DNA from 2 places in the Desulfitobacterium elongatum genome. Region 1 is predicted to be linked to the other one. Evidence: riboswitches for the same ligand, from Rfam matches in the RefSeq annotation. Region 1 holds a riboswitch; the other holds the start of a gene.

Region 1 (3,582 bases):
GGCTTTACTTTTGGAGAGATAGTAAATAGTAAAATGGCGGTCATTCATATCGAAAAAGGGAATACAAAATATAAAGGTATCTACGCCTTTATCAATAAAACCTTCGCAGAAAATTATTTGCACAATGTCATGTATATCAATCGAGAAGAGGATTTGGGAATACTCGGGTTAAGAAAGGCCAAATTGGCCTATGATCCTATAAAACTTGAGAAAAAATTTATTGTTAGCCCCATTTGTTGTGAGACGGGTTATTCGGAGAGAATGATTATCAGGGCTTAAAAGTTGAAAAGAGGGACCTGTTCCCTCTTTTCAACCCGTTTAGACCCTCATGTTCATAGATATTCTAGGAAATGCCAAAGGCAAAATAAAAGCACGACCCGCATAAGGTCGTGCTTCCTATTCTGCATGGTAAATTTTATTTTCCGCTGAGGCGAATAGGCTCGTCTGAGACCTCATCCAAACGCTCTTCCCAGAGATACTTCTTTGTTTCTGATACAATGACTCCGCTTAAGAGGAGTAGCGCTACGAGGTTTGGAACCGCCATCAGGGCATTCATGGCATCAGCCATATCCCATACCAAAGCAAGTTTCATTGTAGAACCCACGAATACAGCGATGACCCAGAGGATGCGGTAAGGCATAATCGCTATTTTCCCAAATAAGTATTCAATCGCTCTCTCACCATAGTAAGACCAGCCCAGGATGGTTGAGAATACGAAGGTTAAAAGCCCTACAGTAAGAACAATCGGACCAACCACAGGAATTTGAGCAAAGGCCATATTGGTCAGTGCAGCACCTTTTAAGCCCTCTGCGGCCGCAGGATTTCTTATGATGCTGCTTACTACGACGATACCGGTCATTGCGCAAACAACTACAGTATCCCAGAAGGTTCCGGTAGAAGAAACCAGAGCCTGCCGAACAGGGTTTCTCGTTTGAGCTGCGGCTGCTACGATGGGGGCTGATCCTAATCCAGACTCGTTGGAGAAGAGGCCACGAGCAATACCGTAGCGTGCAGCCATCATTACGGATGCTCCAATGAAGCCGCCACCAGCTGCACTAGGGGTAAAGGCAGATTTGAAGATTAAAGAAATGGCAGGAGCTACATACGCAGAATTCATAGCTAAAATGACAATACAACCAAGGACATAAAAAATGGCCATGAACGGAACGAGTTTCTCACACACGTTGGCAATGGACTTAACTCCACCAATAATGACGACACCAGTGAGGACTGCCATAATAAGACCGCTGATATAGGGAGAAACGGTAAAAGTATCATAGACCATAGTAGATATCGAATTGGCTTGAACCATGTTACCAATCCCAAAGGCGGCAATCGAAGTGAAGATACAGAATAACACAGCAAGCCATTTCTGACCCAGCCCGTTTTCGAGTGCATACATGGGTCCACCGAGCATTGTCCCATCAGAGGTTTTGACTCGATATTTGACAGACAGTAGGGCCTCAGAGTACTTAGTTGCGATACCAAATACTCCTGTAAGCCAGCACCATAGTACAGCGCCTGGACCGCCCAAGGCAACCGCGGTAGCTACACCGACGATATTACCAGTACCAATGGTTGCAGCCAAAGCTGTGGTAAGGGCACCGAATTGACTTACATCCCCATCAGCAGATGTGTCCTTGGTTACAGAGAGTTTAATTGCCTTGATGATGTATTTTTGGATGAAGCGTGTTCGAAACGTTAAAAATAAGTGCGTACCAAAAAGTAGAATCAGCATTGGGGGGCCCCAGAGGTAATTGTTTAACCAGAGAATAAAATTGTGAAAGCCTTCCATCGTTTTGTCTCCTCCTTTATTTCCTCTAATCTTCTTTGTTGCAGTCTCTTGAGGGACTGCTTTTATTTATAAAAAGAGCCAAATCGTAAAGGATTTGACTCTGTAGTGTAAGTATAAGTCTAAGAAGAGATCGCTTAAAAGCTGTCCCTTAATAAACATTCATACTCTGTCCTTTTGCCTGAGAGATTTACGAAAAAATACATTGCCCCTTCGGCGCCCGATTTGGGTCTCTCCAGAGTTCTGTCAATCTACGGTCTTACTTAAATTCAAGTGCCTGAAAGTTTAACTTCTTCGGCGAGCCATAAGCCACTCTCCCGTAGATATCATCCAGTAATTATTCAGTTTTTTAGTTAATTATTTAATATTATAGTTTCGCTTACCCTTTTATTCAAGGGAATTCTTGGGAAGCTGGCTATGAATTATGTATACTTTCAAAAAGAGTCTTCGAATTCCAGAAAGAGAGAACTAGAGCCGTCCCTTTGTTACACAAAAAGAGACCAATCAATTCACATTGAGTTGGTCTCTAACTTAGATATTGATGACTTTATCCAACATATCTATAGCTTGCTCCTTTGGAACTTCTTTGACTTGGATAAATTCGCTGGTCAAAATTCGGAGGGCGTTTTCCAACATCGTTTTATCTTCAGAACCTAGCTTCTTAATTTTACTTTTCCGCATTAAATCACGGATGATCTCAGTTCCTTTGTAAATATCGCCTGACTTTATCTTGTTTTTATTCATATCTCGACGATATCTCTGGTTATCATCACTTAAGGGGTCGGTTTCCCCATTATACAAGTCGTCGAGTACATTTTGTAGAACATCGGGTTTGACGACCTGTCGAATGCCTAAATCATTTGCCTTTTCAATAGGGATCATTATTTTCATTCTGATGTGAGGGATATTTAGGAAATAGTAAATTCGGTTTTTTCCTAGGACTTCCTTTTCTTCGATGGCTTCAATTACGCCTGCACCATACATAGGATAAAGAACCTTATCGCCAACTTGAAACAATAAACCCACCTCCTATGTGACTCGTTGATTACATCTAAGTATATCATGCTTTGACATTCAATGCAAAATAATTATTTTACCATATTGTAAATTAAAATGTCAATACCGTTTTTTCGAAAATAATGATAAAAAGACTGGATTTTCCAAAAATATATGGTCTTACCCTAGAGATTTACTGTTTAGACAAATTCATCTCGAAAGAGAGGACCCTTGAGAGTAAAGGATTTACATATCTAGGAAAATAATCTATAATAAAACCTAGATGGACTCATCATATTCCCACATTTAGAGTCGAATAGGGTATAAAACAGCGGCTATCAAGCGAACGATAGTCGCTCTATGTTTATTGAGAAAAGGAAGGATAAGGACAAAATGGCTAGAATAATTGACATCACATCTGCTGACCGTGAACGTCTACTTAAACTCATTAACAAAGAGAGGGAATTCGGATCGGCTAAGAATAAGGACTATTTAAAAGATCTCGAACATGAATTGGAAAAAGCGAATATCGTATCCTCAGAAGAGATTCCACCGGATGCCATAACTATGAATTCGAAGGTTCTCTTGAGGGATTTGGACTCAGGGGAAGAAACGATGTATACTCTTGTCTATCCAGAGGATGCTGATTTGCTTGAAGACAAAATATCAGTATTGGCACCTGTAGGGACAGCTATCCTTGGGTTCCGAGAAGGAGATATACTTGATTGGAAGGTTCCAGCTGGTATCGTCAAGTTAAAAGTGGAAAAGATTTTATATCAACCTGAAGCCGCAGG
Region 2 (3,582 bases), 1.1 Mb from region 1:
AATGCTCTCTGCCTTCTCGACTGAGCCGAAGAAGTTCGGGCTTTGGATTAGAACTCCTGCAACCTCCTCTGTCAGGACCTTTTCGAGAGCTTCAAGATCGACAACACCGTTCTCGAAAGGAATCTCGACAATCTCCACTCCGCGCGGCGGTAGATAGGTTCTTAGAACCTCCCGATACTCTGGATGAATCGTCTGGGGAACTAGGACTTTACTCCGACGAGTCGCGTCGCAACTCATCAAGGCAGCCTCAGCTAAAGCGGAAGCTCCATCATACATCGAGGCATTCCCTGCGTCCATTCCGGTTAATTCACAGACGAGAGTTTGATACTCATAGATCGCCTGAAGTGTTCCCTGGCTAATCTCGGGTTGATAGGGTGTATAGGCTGTATAAAATTCGGAACGAAGCAAAAGTTGATCGACAAAGCTTGGAATATAATGTTCATAAGCACCTGCTCCGAGATAGGAAGCATAGTCATCGATCGTTGTATTTTTACTGGCAAGCCCTTTTACATGCTTCACGAGTTCAAATTCAGACATTCCACCTCGGATGCTTAACTGAGCCTGGCGCCGAACGCTTTCCGGGATATCCGCAAAAAGCTCTTCCATCGATTTTACTCCGATCCGGGCAAGGATTTTTTCCTGCTGGTTCGCCGTGTTCGGCACATAATTCATCTTAATGGCCCTCCTCCGCTAGAAACGCCTCATATTCAGCGGCTGTCAGCAACTCATCTAAGTCTTTAAGATCATCGGCTTCTACCTTAATCAACCATCCATCACTATAAGGGGCGCTATTCAAGAGATCCGGCGCATCCAGAGCATCTTGATTATATTCAACTACTTTTCCACTGACCGCAGAAATAATATCAGAAACTGCTTTGACAGACTCTACAGTCCCATAGGATCTTCCTGCGACTACAGTCGTTCCGTTTTCTGGCAGTTCTACGAAAACAACATCCCCTAGACTTTCTTGAGCATGCTCTGTGATTCCGAGAGTTACGATATTCCCTTCAACTTTCGCCCACTCGTGGGATTTGCTGTACTTTAATTCTACTGGATTCATAAATTCATCCTCCTAAACTTATTATTGATACTTGATACTTAGCTTAATTTTGATTCTCGTTAAAAACTTAGTCTATAAAAGCCTAAATCCTTAAAATAATACCCAAGGATTTCGTTTTACAAAAGAGAGCGGCTTCTAAGCGAGCAGGAAAGCAAACTTCGCGAAAAGTATGCAGCGGAGACGGGTTGGAAACACGACGTTTCCAACCGGCCACGAGGCATGGACGCCGATTTGGCCGGGAACCCGTCGGAGCGGAGAACTTGAGCGATTAGTTTGCTCCGCGTAGCTTACGGAGCGAACGGTGGAAAACGAAATCCTGGAGAATCACGCTTTCTGTCTCTTATAGAACAACGACGGAATTATCTGTGCCTTGACCGCCTTACCCCGAATGATAACCTCCAAAGTTTCTCCCTGCTGCGCTAAGTCTGCACGAATGAGTCCAAGCGCAATATTTTTATCCAAGGTTGGGGAGAAGGAACCTGAGGTTACAAAGCCTACCTCTTCTCCAGCTTTTTGAAGCGGATAATGGGAACGAGCAATCCCGCGCTCAATCATTTCCAGCCCGACAAGTTTACGGGGAACCCCTTTTTCCTTTTGTTCAAGTAGCGCGTCTTTCCCGACAAAGCTTTCTTTCTCAAGCTTTACAAAAAAACCAAGCCCTGCTTCCAAAGGAGAAATATCTGGGCCAAGTTCGTTGCCGTAAAGGGGTAACCGAGCTTCGAAACGAAGGGTATCCCGTGCACCAAGTCCAATCGGCTGTATTCCTTCGGCTGAACCTTCTTCAAGAATTTTTCTCCAGAGCTGGGACGCTTTTTCGGGAGCAAGATAAACCTCAAACCCGTCCTCTCCGGTATAACCGGTCCGAGAAATAAGACAAGAGATTCCATCCACTACACCGTGTTTAAACCAGTAATATTTGATTTCTGCCAAATTTACAGAAGTGAGTCTTTGGAGAATTTTCTCTGCGAGGGGTCCCTGCAAAGCCAATTGGGCAACTTGATTTGAACGGTTTTCCAATTGAATATTAAATCCCTCTGCCTTCTCCTGCATCCAAGCGAAGTCCTTATCGGCATTGGAGGCATTAACTACGATGTAAAAATGTTCCCCATCATAACGATAAACTAGTAGGTCATCAACGATTCCCCCATTGGAATAACACATCGGAGAATAGAGAATTTGGCCATCCTGGATACGCGTTACGTCATTTGTGATTATGTACTGAACAAATGCAAGGGCGTCCTTTCCTTTGACGTCCACCTCTCCCATGTGGGATACATCGAAAAGTCCAGCTTTGGTCCTTACTGTATTATGTTCTTCGATGACACCTGCGTATTGGACCGGCATTTCCCAGCCCCCGAAATCAATAAGTTTGGCTCCTGCTTTTTGATGTTCTTCATAAAGGGGGGTTCTTTTGAGTTCTGTCACTTTCAGACACCTCCTTAAAGTTTGAGTATGCACGAAATTTAGAAAATCATGATAAGAATTGTTAAATAAAAAAAGACAGAAAATCGCGCATCGCGCAACTCTGTCCTTTAACCTGAGAGATTCGCCTTTCGGCTCCCCTTTGGTGTTCTCCTTACGAGAAACTCTCCAGAGTCCCGTCTTCCAGCAGTACTTTTGCCTGAGAGCTTCCCCTCCTGAATGAGCGATCATCAGGAAGTTTCTCCTACGGCGCCCGGCTTTGCCGAGTCTCTCCTACTGAAATCATCCGGAACATATTCACTTTTCCTTTGCCACTCTATTATAGTCGCCAAGGGGCTTATTCGTCTACTAGGTAAAAAAAGATTTTTCAGTTTCTTTTCGAGACTAACTGCCACTAAGACTCCTGCATCCTACGAGCTAAAGCTTTTGAGCAAGGGCATTCAGTTCATTTCCAACCTGTTGAACCTCTTCGACCATTCGGGTAATCTCCTGTGTAGCCCGGGCTTGTTCCTGTGTAATGATATTATTCTGAAATACTCCTTCAGTAATCTGCTCCATCGTTCCTTGAAACTGTATAAGCAATTCATTAATCTCATTAGCCGAACGATTACTCTCGTCAGCAAGTTTTCGAACCTCTCCCGCCACAACAGAGAATCCTTTTCCTTGCTCTCCAGCTCGGGCTGCCTCAATCGCCGCATTCAATCCCAAGAGATTGGTTTGTTTGGAAACGCGTCGAATAAATTCTAAGGCATTCCCTGTGGCTTTTACTTGTTGTTGAGCGTCCTGTGCCACAGAGGCTACGGTTTGGCTGACGCTTGCAACCTCCTCTGAGGAGGCTGCCATTTCTTGAATGGCACCGGCGGCCTGTTCTAGTGCTTGTCCTAAACGTTCAACCTGCTCCCTAAGCGTTCCTTTCAATTCTTCGTCACGCATCGTGGAAGCGATCATTCCCGCAGCTACCTTGGCGACAGGTGTGACAATCTTCAAGGGCCCTGCAATTCCAAAGGTGCCTACCTTCTGTCCCTCCAGTCGAATAGCAATGTTAAACCCTTCACGCTGCCCTTGAGAATTTTCCTCATCCTCTTTGGTCACTGCGATTT

What was found. Region 1 has a riboswitch for glycine ahead of ACZ42W_RS00285 (alanine/glycine:cation symporter family protein). Riboswitches for the same ligand answer to the same signal wherever they lie in the genome.
Region 2: it holds a riboswitch for glycine, as region 1 does, so the genes downstream of both, gcvT (glycine cleavage system aminomethyltransferase GcvT) here and ACZ42W_RS00285 (alanine/glycine:cation symporter family protein) in region 1, are expected to answer to the same signal.

The regions. Positions count from the first base shown of each region.
Region 1 is NZ_AP038772.1:48,510-52,091, forward strand. Features, by position in the region: gene ACZ42W_RS00280 (DUF2156 domain-containing protein) at 1-279, shown strand, start outside; gene ACZ42W_RS00285 (alanine/glycine:cation symporter family protein) at 416-1,795, opposite strand; glycine riboswitch at 1,952-2,041, opposite strand; gene ACZ42W_RS00290 (CarD family transcriptional regulator) at 2,324-2,809, opposite strand; gene rnk (nucleoside diphosphate kinase regulator) at 3,182-3,582, shown strand, end outside.
Region 2 is NZ_AP038772.1:1,190,194-1,193,775, reverse strand. Features, by position in the region: gene gcvPA (aminomethyl-transferring glycine dehydrogenase subunit GcvPA) at 1-672, opposite strand, end outside; gene gcvH (glycine cleavage system protein GcvH) at 674-1,060, opposite strand; gene gcvT (glycine cleavage system aminomethyltransferase GcvT) at 1,385-2,485, opposite strand; glycine riboswitch at 2,583-2,657, opposite strand; glycine riboswitch at 2,660-2,768, opposite strand; gene ACZ42W_RS05510 (methyl-accepting chemotaxis protein) at 2,900-3,325, opposite strand; partial or broken gene ACZ42W_RS05505 (sugar diacid recognition domain-containing protein) at 3,413-3,582, opposite strand, start outside.